Regions from separate parts of the Pseudoalteromonas sp. 5Ae-yellow genome, predicted to be linked through region 1. Evidence: predicted binding sites of a transcription regulator. Region 1 holds the regulator's gene; the other holds the start of a gene.
The links. The regulator sigma-54, encoded in region 1, starts transcription at its own class of promoters, with help from an activator protein. The targets are predictions, from matches to a motif close to GTTGGCACGNNNNTNGNNT.
Positions count from the first base shown of each region.

Region 2: a site for sigma-54 is predicted at 2,451-2,469, ahead of H4J63_RS15995 (DUF2726 domain-containing protein). Genes of this name have one in related genera too.

Region 1 covers NZ_JACGWD010000008.1:11,019-16,747, reverse strand. The annotation lists gene H4J63_RS03805 (KpsF/GutQ family sugar-phosphate isomerase) at 1-409, shown strand, start outside; gene kdsC (3-deoxy-manno-octulosonate-8-phosphatase KdsC) at 410-961, shown strand; gene lptC (LPS export ABC transporter periplasmic protein LptC) at 958-1,512, shown strand; gene lptA (lipopolysaccharide transport periplasmic protein LptA) at 1,502-2,047, shown strand; gene lptB (LPS export ABC transporter ATP-binding protein) at 2,044-2,769, shown strand; gene H4J63_RS03780 (RNA polymerase factor sigma-54) at 2,839-4,338, shown strand; gene hpf (ribosome hibernation promoting factor) at 4,365-4,652, shown strand; gene ptsN (PTS IIA-like nitrogen regulatory protein PtsN) at 4,657-5,109, shown strand; gene rapZ (RNase adapter RapZ) at 5,128-5,729, shown strand, end outside.
Region 2 covers NZ_JACGWD010000068.1:9,098-14,826, forward strand. The annotation lists gene H4J63_RS15985 (regulatory signaling modulator protein AmpE) at 40-984, opposite strand; gene mtnN (5'-methylthioadenosine/S-adenosylhomocysteine nucleosidase) at 985-1,692, opposite strand; gene H4J63_RS15995 (DUF2726 domain-containing protein) at 1,815-2,411, opposite strand; gene folE2 (GTP cyclohydrolase FolE2) at 2,526-3,446, opposite strand; gene arcB (aerobic respiration two-component sensor histidine kinase ArcB) at 3,678-5,729, shown strand, end outside.

The DNA of each region.
Region 1 (5,729 bases):
AGGTGGTAGCTTAGGCAAGCGCTTATTACTTACTTTAAAAGATGTTATGCACAGCGGCGCAAATACACCTATTATTAGCGTTTCACAAACAGTTAAAGATGCCCTCATTGAAATGTCAGCCAAAGGTTTAGGCATGACAGCCATTGTTGATGAAAATCAGCAGCTCGTGGGATTATTTACCGATGGCGATTTGCGTCGTATTTTAGAGCAAAGAATTGATATTCATACAACACAAATAGATGTTGTTATGACTAAGTCATGTACTACGGCTACACAAGATATTTTAGCCGCTGAAGCGCTTAATATTATGGAACACAAACGTATAAATGGCTTAATCGTCGTCAATGAGAAAAACCAACCTATTGGCGCATTAAACATGCAAGACCTATTAAAAGCAGGAGTATTATAAATGCAATTTGAAGAACTCTATCAACCGCTGAGCGATGATGCAAAAGCACGCGCTAAAAAAGTAAAGCTACTTATATGCGATATTGATGGTGTATTTTCTGATGGCCGTATTTATCTTGGTAATCAAGGTGAAGAGCTAAAAGCATTTAATACAAAAGATGGTTTTGGCATTAAAGCGCTTATAAACAGTGGCTTTGAAGTGGCTGTAATTACTGGTCGTCATTCACAAATAGTGCAACAACGTATGAGCAGCTTAACCGTACAGCATATTTATCAAGGTCAAGAAAATAAGCTCATTGCCTATCAACAATTAAAAGACAAACTCAACCTTAGCGATGAACAAATTGCTTATATCGGTGATGATGGCCCTGACATGCCCGTTATGGAATTAGTCGGCTTTGCTGTTGCAGTAAATGATGCCCATCCACTTATTAAACGTTTATCACACTATGTAACGCAAATGCCTGGCGGCTTTGGTGCAGTAAGAGAGCTCACCGACTTACTTATGCTTGAAAATGGTAAAGCGTTGACTACACAAGGCACTAGTTCATGAATGCAGCGCGCATAATATTAAGCGTTTTATTCATTAGCTGTATGGTTTGGCTTTGGTACCCTTATTTTACACAACCAAATATTTTGCCTCAGACTGAGCCTGAAGTTATTGCCAAGCCTGATTACATAGCCATTGAACTCAAACAAACAGCCTATGACGAACAAGGTACAATCAGCCACAAAGTAACTGCGGCTAAAATGGAACTATATCAGCAATTAGGTTTCACGTTTTTTGAAAAACCCATTTTTACTTTATATAACGAAAAGCAAACGTGGCAAATAAATGCAGACGAAGCAACATTATACGAAGACAAACAATTAATTTTAGAAGGTAACGTGGTTGCCAAAAACTTAACTGATAACGCCATGATAGACAAAATCAATGCTGATAATATTCAGGTAGATATAAAGCTATTAACAATGCGCTCGGAGCAACCAGTCATCATCACTGGACCCAATTTAAAAATCACCGGCAAAGGCCTTGAAGCCGATTTAAAAACCGAAGTGATAAAACTAATTAACCATACGCGAACCATATACTATGACCAATAAAATATTAAAATCACTTATTATTCCTACACTTATAATAGCGTTTAATAGTAGTGCTGCAGAGCAAAACTCGCTATCTGCTGCAAATCAAATTTCAATAAGCGCCGATAAGCAAGAAGGCCAATTAAAAACTAACGTGGGTATTTTTGAGAAAAACGTTGAGATTATTCACGGTAATCGCCGAATTACAGCAGACCGCCTCGAAGTACATAAGCGCGATGAACTAGGTGATAACCAGCAACTATTAATTGCCACGGGTAGCCCTGCTCGCTTTGAAGAGAAGCAATCAGATGGCACAACTATGAGCGCCAGTGCAGACGAAGTTCGTTACGATGTATCTAAACGTTTTTTAACGCTCGTTGGTAATGCACAAGTATCGCAAGCAGGACAAAAAATTAATGCCAAAAGTATTACCTACGATATAGAACAACAGCTAATCAGTGCCGAAAAAGATGAAAACTCAACTGACCGCGTTCACACAATTTTAGTACCAATCGAAACTAAAAAAAGTAAAAAAGACGATAAAGGTCAGCCATGAGTACATTAAAAGCAGAGCTATTAGCAAAGAGCTATAAAGGTCGTGAAGTTGTCAAAAACGTTGGCCTTGAAGTAAAAGCTGGCAGTATTGTTGGTTTACTTGGTCCTAACGGCGCAGGTAAAACCACCACGTTTTATATGATTGTGGGACTTGTACCTAGCGACAAAGGTAAAATTTCTATCGATGATAACGATATTACTCTTTTACCTATGCATAGTCGTGCTAGATTAGGCATTGGCTACTTACCACAAGAGTCTTCAATTTTTAGAAAACTGACTGTTTATCAAAACTTAATGGCTATTTTAGAAACACGCAAAGAGTTAAATAAACAAGCCCGAGAAGACACTCTCGATAAATTATTAGATGAATTTAGCATACAACACATTCGTGATAGCCAAGGTATGGCGTTATCGGGTGGCGAACGTCGCCGCGTGGAAATAGCACGTGCGCTGGCAGCCGATCCTAAATTTATATTATTGGATGAACCATTTGCAGGTGTTGACCCGATTTCGGTATTAGATATAAAGAAAATAATAGAACATCTCAAAAATCGTGGGATTGGTGTATTAATTACCGATCATAACGTAAGAGAAACCCTTGATGTTTGTGAAAAAGCCTACATTGTTTCTCATGGGGAGCTGATTGCATCAGGTACTCCAGAACACGTATTAAATGATAAAACAGTACGCGATGTTTACTTAGGCGAGCAATTTAGGCTGTAACATTTACGCCATGTCTTTAAGCATCTGCTAGTATTAATTATAACAACATAAAAGGATTGTTAGAGATACATGAGGCAATCACTACAGCTGCGCATGGGCCAGCAACTTACAATGACTCCACAGCTGCAACAAGCTATTCGTTTGTTGCAACTCAGTACATTGGATCTCCAGCAAGAAATACAAGAAGCTCTCGACAGCAACCCGCTATTAGAGGTTGAAGAACCAGACTATTCCGAAGACGCTGCTGGTAAAAACGAGCAAAAAGCAGATACCGATGACATAACTGTTAGCGCATCGGCCGACGATGCTCCAAGCGAATACGAACAAGATAGTGGTGAAGCACTTGCAAAAGACACGCTAAGTGACGACATGGCTATGGATGTTAGCTGGGATGAGTACATGAGTGCTGCTCCTGCAGCATCATCAGGTCCAATGCCTGAAGACGAGTCAATCTACCAAGGCGCCTCAACAGAGACGCTCCACGAGTACTTAATGTGGCAGTTACAATTAACGCCATTTAGTCCTACCGATGAAGCTATTGCTATTGCGATTGTAGAAGCAGTTGATGATTCAGGTATTTTAACACTAAGCTGCGAAGAGATTTTAGAAAGCTTTAATCAAGAAAACGAAGAAGATAACGAAGTTGAACTTGATGAAATTGAAGCTGTATTAAAGCGCATCCAACTGTTTGATCCTGTCGGTATTGCTGCACGTAGTTTACAAGAGTGTTTATGTATTCAGCTTAACCAGTTTGATAAAGAAACACCTTACATTAATGAAACGAAAATGATTTTAACCGAGCATATTGATTTATTAGCAGCTCGTGACTATCGTACATTAATGAAGAAGACTAAACTCAAAGAAGAAGAGCTTAAAGAAGTAATGACATTAATACATACTCTTAGCCCTAAGCCTGCAGATACTATTGTAAGAGAAGAATCTGAGTATGTTATTCCTGATGTGTCAGTTAAAAAAATTAAAGGCCGCTGGGTTGTTGAGTTAAATCCAGATAGCATGCCTAAAATTCGTGTTAATAGCCAATACGCTGCAATGTCTCGCACTGTAAAATCCAGTGGTGACAGCCAGTTTATTCGCTCACATTTACAAGAAGCTAAATGGTTTATTAAAAGCTTAGAAAGTAGAAACGACACACTATTAAAAGTAACTAATTGTATTGTTAAGCAGCAACAAGGCTTTTTTGAACACGGCCCTGAGGCCATGAAACCAATGGTTTTAAATGATGTTGCTGAAATGGTCGAAATGCACGAATCAACAATTTCGCGCGTAACAACTCAAAAATATATGCATACACCTCGTGGCATATTTGAGCTTAAATACTTTTTCTCAAGCCATGTAAGCACCGAAAATGGGGGTGAATGTTCATCTACAGCAATACGTGCGCTCATCAGAAAATTAATCGCAGCAGAAAACTCAGCAAAACCATTGAGTGATAGCAAAATAGCGGATATATTGGCTGAGCAAGGAATTAAAGTAGCGAGACGTACAATCGCAAAATACCGCGAGTCTCTGGCTATTCCACCGTCAAATCAACGTAAAAGTTTGATTTAAGACGCTAAACAAAGAGGGTAATGCTTATGCAACTAAACTTAACTGGTCGTCACGTAGAATTAACCGATTCACTAAGAGACTATATTAATACCAAATTTGCGAAGCTAGAAAGACACTCTGATCATATTAATAATGTTCATGTCATTCTCGATGTAGAAAAATTAAATCAAAAAGCAGAAGCCACAATACATGTAAGTGGTGCTGAGCTATTTGCCTCTACGGAACATCAAGATATGTATGCCGCCATTGACTCGTTGATCGACAAGCTCGATCGACAAGTGATTAAACACAAAGAGAAGCTTGCTCGACACTAATATGATGAAATTAAGCTCACTTATATGCCAGGACTGCAGCAAAGCTGCGGTCCTTTTTAATAGCAAAAAAAGAATTTTAGAGTTCATTAGCGAACTTGCTCACGACAAACTTCCGTATTTACCGCAACAGGATATCCTTACTGCTTTAATGAGCAGAGAGAAACTGGGTAGTACAGGTATTGGGCGTGGCATTGCCATTCCTCATGGTCGAATGAGCGGTGCAGAAGAGCCTTTAGCTTTAGTACTCGTTAGCGAAACTCCAATAAATTTTGATGCAATAGATAATCGTCCTGTTGATATTTTTGTCGCACTCATCGTACCAGATGGCGATAACCAACAGCACTTAAAGACTCTCGCAACCATTGCTGATAAACTAAACAACAAAGATTTTTGTAAACAGTTACGCTGTGCAAAATCAGATGCTGAGCTTTACCAAGTTATTGTCGATCAATCATAGTTTTATAAAGGGTGTTAAATGGAGTTAATTATCATAAGCGGCCGTTCTGGTTCTGGAAAGTCGGTTGCTTTACGCATTGTAGAAGATTTAGGTTATTATTGCGTAGATAATATTCCAGTTAACTTGCTTCCTTCATTAGTTCGCAGTGTGTCTGATAGCTACGATAAAATTGCTGTTAGCATTGATGTGCGCAACATCCCTAAAGAGCAAGATGAATTTAACGATATTTTTGAATACTTACCAGGCTTTGCAAATCCTACGTTATTTTATTTAGATAGCGACGATCAAACATTAATAAAACGCTTTTCAGAAACACGCAGGTTACACCCACTATCAATTGACTCGCTGCCTCTTGATTTAGCCATCAAAAAAGAAAAAGAATTACTTGATGTATTAATCACCCGCGCCGACTTTATGATAGACACAACTGATTTAAGCGTTCACCAACTTGCAGAATCTATTCGTGAAAAGATTTTAGGTAAAAAAGATAAGCAACTAATTGTCACGTTTGAATCGTTTGGTTTTAAATACGGTATACCAAAAGAAGCAGATTACGTATTTGATGCACGCTTTTTACCAAATCCACATTGGGAACCTGAATTAAAACCTTTAAATGGGTT
Region 2 (5,729 bases), on a different contig from region 1:
GGGTCTGTAAATAGATACGAGGTAGTCACTAAATAGTCACTAAATCATTTTTAATATTTCAATACTTACAATTACTAACAACCAAAATGCACGGGCCTGATTTAACCTATTAATTATAACGGGCACATCCTCGGGGGTAGGTAGTCTATCAGTACCAATACGCATTTTATTAAAGCGAGTACCCAAATAAACCGCAGGCCCGCCTAGTTGTACACCAAGTGATGCAGAACATGTACTGAGTAGCCAACCAGTATTAGTTTGATAAAAGTGCCTGCCGTAATGTTTTATGTAGTGCATGCTTTGTTTGCTCGCTCTACTTGCTGCAATAGTTAAAGCCAGCAAGCGCATTGGAATATACTCAATAATAAACAAGAGAATTTTAAGCGGTTTTAAAAAGTAGCTATTTGGAGATATATCACTACGCCAGGCTTGTTGTATTAAAGTAAGTAATCGATAGGCGAGAGCAGCAATAGGGCCAAAGGCTAAAAATATAAATATAATTACGAAATAGTATCGAGCAGTGCGCAGTATTAAACTCTCAATTAATGCTTTGATAATACCAGGAGATGAAAGCCTATTAACTTCACGGGCAAGCAGTGGTTTTAGTAATTCGCGTGCCGTCGATTTTTGATTTTGTTTAGTTAGCTTTGCAATACGGAGCGCTTTTTTATCAATACTCTTACTTTCTAAGCATAAGTATAAAATAAGACCTGCGAGTAATTCAGGGTAAAAAGCAAACTCAAGCAATAACACTACTATAATGAGAATAACACTTAAAATGAGCGTGCTTGCGAGTATAGCTGCTAAATATTGATAGCTTTTAGGTTCTTTGCGTTTGTATATACGCTTGCCAATAGCACTAAAAACCGCGCTTAACGCTGTATTAGGATGATACCAGCTAACAAGAGGAATAAAGCGCTCAGCAAGGAGCGCTAGTATGAAGGCAATAAAGTCCAAGTGGTTTTGAACAATATTGCTAAGCATTTAAAGAGACACTGCAGTTAGCTTTTCTAAAAGTGCGACAACCATTTTAGATGAGTTGATTGATGCTGTTTCTAGGTATTCTTCAAATGATTGTGGTGACTCTTTACCTGCAATATCAGACATTGAGCGAATAACAACAAATGGCGTGTTAAGCGTAATACACGTTTGTGCAATTGAAGCGCCTTCCATTTCAACGGCAAGCATTGTAGGAAAATCACTGCGTGCTTTATCAATACGTACTGGATCACACATGAAGGTGTCGCCAGTACAAATTAAGCCAACAAGTGTTTTAACATTACTGATTTGTTCGATTGTTTGTTGTGCTGCTTCTACTAATTTTGGGTGAGCTGCAAAGCCTGCTGGCATTTGAGGTACTTGGCCAATTTCGTAGCCAAAAGCAGTAACATCTACATCGTGGTGACGTACTTCTGACGAAATTACTACGTCGCCAACACTTAGTGATGGATCGAATCCACCGGCAGAGCCTGTGTTAATTACGCAATCAGGTTTGAAGTTATCAATCAGTAAGGTGGTTGCAATCGTTGATGCTACTTTACCAATACCAGATTGAACAAGTGTTACTGTGTTACCAGCCAATTCACCAGTATAAAAAGTGAAACCTGCTTTAGTTAAAATTTGTGGGTTTTGCATCGCTTCACGTAAAATTTTAACTTCTGGCTCCATTGCGCCAATAATACCAACATTCATAATGTTTAATTCCTGAGTTTGAATCACTTGATTATACGTGAAGTTAGTAATAAAAAACAAAAAAGCGAGCTTGTTTATGAGCTCGCTTTAAATACTTTTTAGGAGAGTATTTAATTTGGTTTTTAAATTTCAGCTAAAGCAGTTGTTTGTGCTTTAGCTTGAGAAGGTGAAAGTACCGCTGGCTTATGTGAGCGATTACGAACAGGGCGCTGCGTTTGTGTTGCTGCAGGCTTACCAAGTTTAAACATAATTGCATCGCGTACTTCAGAAGGACGGTAGCCCGATTTAACTTTCATACGAATATGTGGAATACCCGCAGACTCTAATGCACCGTTTACAAACCAATCGCGTTGAGCTTTGTGGCCATCTTTATTGGCATTGTTAACTAGGTCAACAGCCGCAACAATAGTTAGTTTTTCTTTGTCGATTAATACAAAGTCGAGTTGCTTATTTTTAGCTTTAGCTAAAGCAGCACGTTTAGATTTAACAGAAAGACCTTGCTTACAGTCAATAACGTCAATTAACTTAACGCGACTAACAACTTTATATTGATCGCCAACAGCACGCTCGAGAAGATTTAAAAAAGCGCCTTCAACCTGAGTAAAAACAGTTTGCTTGCGGGTAAAAGGATACGGGTTTCCGCCATCGTCATTAAATTTTGACGCAACAACAGAGGCCCCGACAACTAACACTAAGATTAATAATAAAGCGAATTCCATACGGTAACTCCATAACAACAAATTGACACTGCTCAAATAAAGCAATTTACGTGCCTAAAAAGTATGGGTTATAAAATAAATACCGTTTGTTTTAAAAGTAAAACTACGCAGCAATTAAGCTTTGTAGCCACTTTCAATGCCTTTAACCGCAATAGCTACAGCATCGTGTGCATGTAGTGATTCATAATGGTTTATTTGCAGCCAGTAGTCGCTGTAATTACCATCCTCCAGCAATGCTTTTATTTTACGTGCGGCATCTTCACAAAACATCAGGTTTTGACCATTTAAACGGGCAAATTCTTGCTCGTCTTCGCGTTTTACTGCCGCTTGTACAGGCGTTTTAAGTTCTGCTTCAAGGGTATTAATTAGCGTCACAACGTCAAATTCTTGAATATTGCTATCAAGCTTTACTTTTACGTTTGCAATAGAGCGCTGCGAGTGAGGTGTCGCTACAATACCTTGTGTAGTGCCTAGCCACTCGTGGACATCTTTTTGGCTTAAGGTTTCTTGGTTAAACTTTTCGTTAAACGCATTTTGTATAAGCTGGCGCGCAAGTGCCGCAGAGCATGGGCACGTTGAAGAATAGGTAACATCTACGGTTAGCTCGTAGCTAATAATGTTATTTTCAATTGTACTGGTAAGTACAACTGGGTAGCTTTTCCAGCCCGCTTTACCACTTAATAGTGATTTACGGCGTAGCGGTAATTCAAATTTAAATTCAATTTGTGCTTTATCGCTTAGCCCTTCGTGGCTAGTTATAAAGGTATCGAGTGCTTGCGCTATTGTTTGCGGATTAACTTGCTGCTCGGTTGAAAGCAGGTCAAGTGCCAAAAATAGGCGTGACATATGAATGCCTTTGGCATCTTCTTTATGCAAATTAACAAATGCACGGGCTTTAGCGTTTACTGTTACCGGTGATAAGTCTCGCGATTCAAAAATAAATGGCAGTTCGATTTCGCCCATGCCAACCCAGTCTAATTTACCTGTTTGTAAAGCGGGTGCTGTGTCTGCTATATCTGGCATATTGGTTTGCATGTGCGCTACTCGTATTTGGAGATAATAAAGCGGGGCATTTTACACTAAATAATTTATTGCTGAAATGATGAGTTGAGGAGAGAAGCAAAATCAAACATGAAAAATTCTGTTTTTATCGCACAACATGAATATAGGGAGAAGAAAAATGCTAAAATCTGGGTAAATGGTATGTTTATACATGCGCATTGCCTTCTTTATATTTAAGCACACAGCTAAGAGATAAAATTACGTATGACCGATTATTCTTTGAGCCCATGGGCTCGGGTACTTTCCAGCTCAATAACGCGATTTGGTGAATTTAAAACCGCAGCTATTTGTTACACCTTATTTTTAACTGTATCTCTTATTTTATCGAGCATGTTTTATTATGTAGCGATTGGTGAATTGCATCTTGTTGATATTTTGGCTGTGGTGTTTTTTACTGCTGTGGTTTCCCCTTTAATTATAAGTGTATTGCTTAATTCAATTCGCCAATTAGATGCATCGTATGCTTATTTAGATAGCGCAACCAAACAAGAAAAGCTTCTAAATCAAACCTTAAAAGATAATATTAGTCGTCTAAATATTGAAATTGATGAACGTAAAATGGCGTTTCATGCCAAGCACCGTGCTATTGAAGAGTTACGACGAGAAATTGCTGAACGTAAAAAAACTCAACAAGAACTTGCTCAACAAAGTATGTTGCAACGCTCAATAGTTGATTCATCTCCTGATTTATTTTATTACCGCGATAACAACGGTGTATTTGCCGGTTGTAATAAAATGTTTGAAGAAGTAATGGGAAAATCAAGTAGCGAACTAATTGGCAAAACGGTTGAACAGATATTCCCGAGTCATTTTTTAGCTGAGGTTTTAGCAACCGATAAAGAAGTAGAGCAAAGCCATAAAGCGCTGACTATAGATGTAGGCTATGAAGTGGACGGTGAAACACGTTGGTTTGAGCTTCGTAAATTACCTTTTATAAATGATGACGGTGACTACATTGGTTTACTGGGTTTTGGTCGTGATATTACTAGCCGTAAAGAAGCAGCTCAAGCACTTGAAACTGCCTACAAAGATAAAGGTAAGTTTATTGCTACGCTAAGCCATGAGCTGCGTACTCCGCTTAATGGTATTGTTGGTTTAACACGAATGCTGCTTGATACTGATTTGAATAAGCAGCAGCGTAGTTGGGGTAATACTATTTTTTCGAGTGCTGAGACACTCGGTAATATTTTTAACGATATTATTGATTTAGATAAAATAGATAGAGATCAGCTCGATATAGCGACCAACTCTATAAATGTGTCAGACTTTATAAACGATGTAGTTAACTTTGCGGGTTTAATAGCAGAGCAGAAAGAACTTGAGTTTGATATTAAGCGCAATGGCATGCTTGATATTTATGCTCAGCTCGATCCAACTCGACTACGCCAAGTTGTTTGGAACTTAATTAACAACGCAGTTAAGTTTACTCAACAAGGAAAAGTAACACTCGAATGTAGCCGAGAAAATCGTGTAGAAGGCCCATGGTTAGTTATTAAGGTATCGGATACTGGTCAAGGTATTCCACCCGAGCAGCTTGCCCATATATTTGATATGTATTACAAAGCACCGGATTTAAAAGGGACTAACGCGATAGGCTCAGGTATTGGTTTAGCTGTAACCAAGGCACTTGTAAGTGCAATGAAAGGGATAATCACAGTCAATAGTACTGAAGGTGAGGGAAGTTGTTTTACAGTGCAAATACCGCTTAGTTTATGTATTGCACCTACAGAGCAAAGTTATGTTGGCCGAGGCTTGTATATTTTACTAGTGGAAGATGTGCCTCTTAACGCCGAAATTGCTACAAACTTATTAGAGCAACGCGGCCATGAAGTTTTATGGGCTGAAACCGGTGAGGATGCACTTTCGTTTGTTGAAACCGAAGATGATCTCGACTTAGTTCTACTTGATATGCAGTTACCAGATATAAACGGTGACGTGGTTGCTAAGCAAATACGTTCAGATAGCCATTTTGATAAATTACCAATAGTTGCTTTAACAGCTAATGTACGTAGTGCTGAAAAAGAGCTTGAGGGTATATCAATACAAGGCGCACTGGCTAAACCAATTAATACAGTCAAGCTTGATAAAATGCTGGCTGACTTATTTGGCATTAAGCAAAGTGAATGCTCAGAACCACAACTTAAAGTGAGTGAAGAAGCACTTGAAGGTATTGATGCACACCTATTAGATATTGAAACAATAGAAGACTTTGTAAATTCAATGGGTTTGGTCGTATTTAGGCGCAGTAGTCAGTTA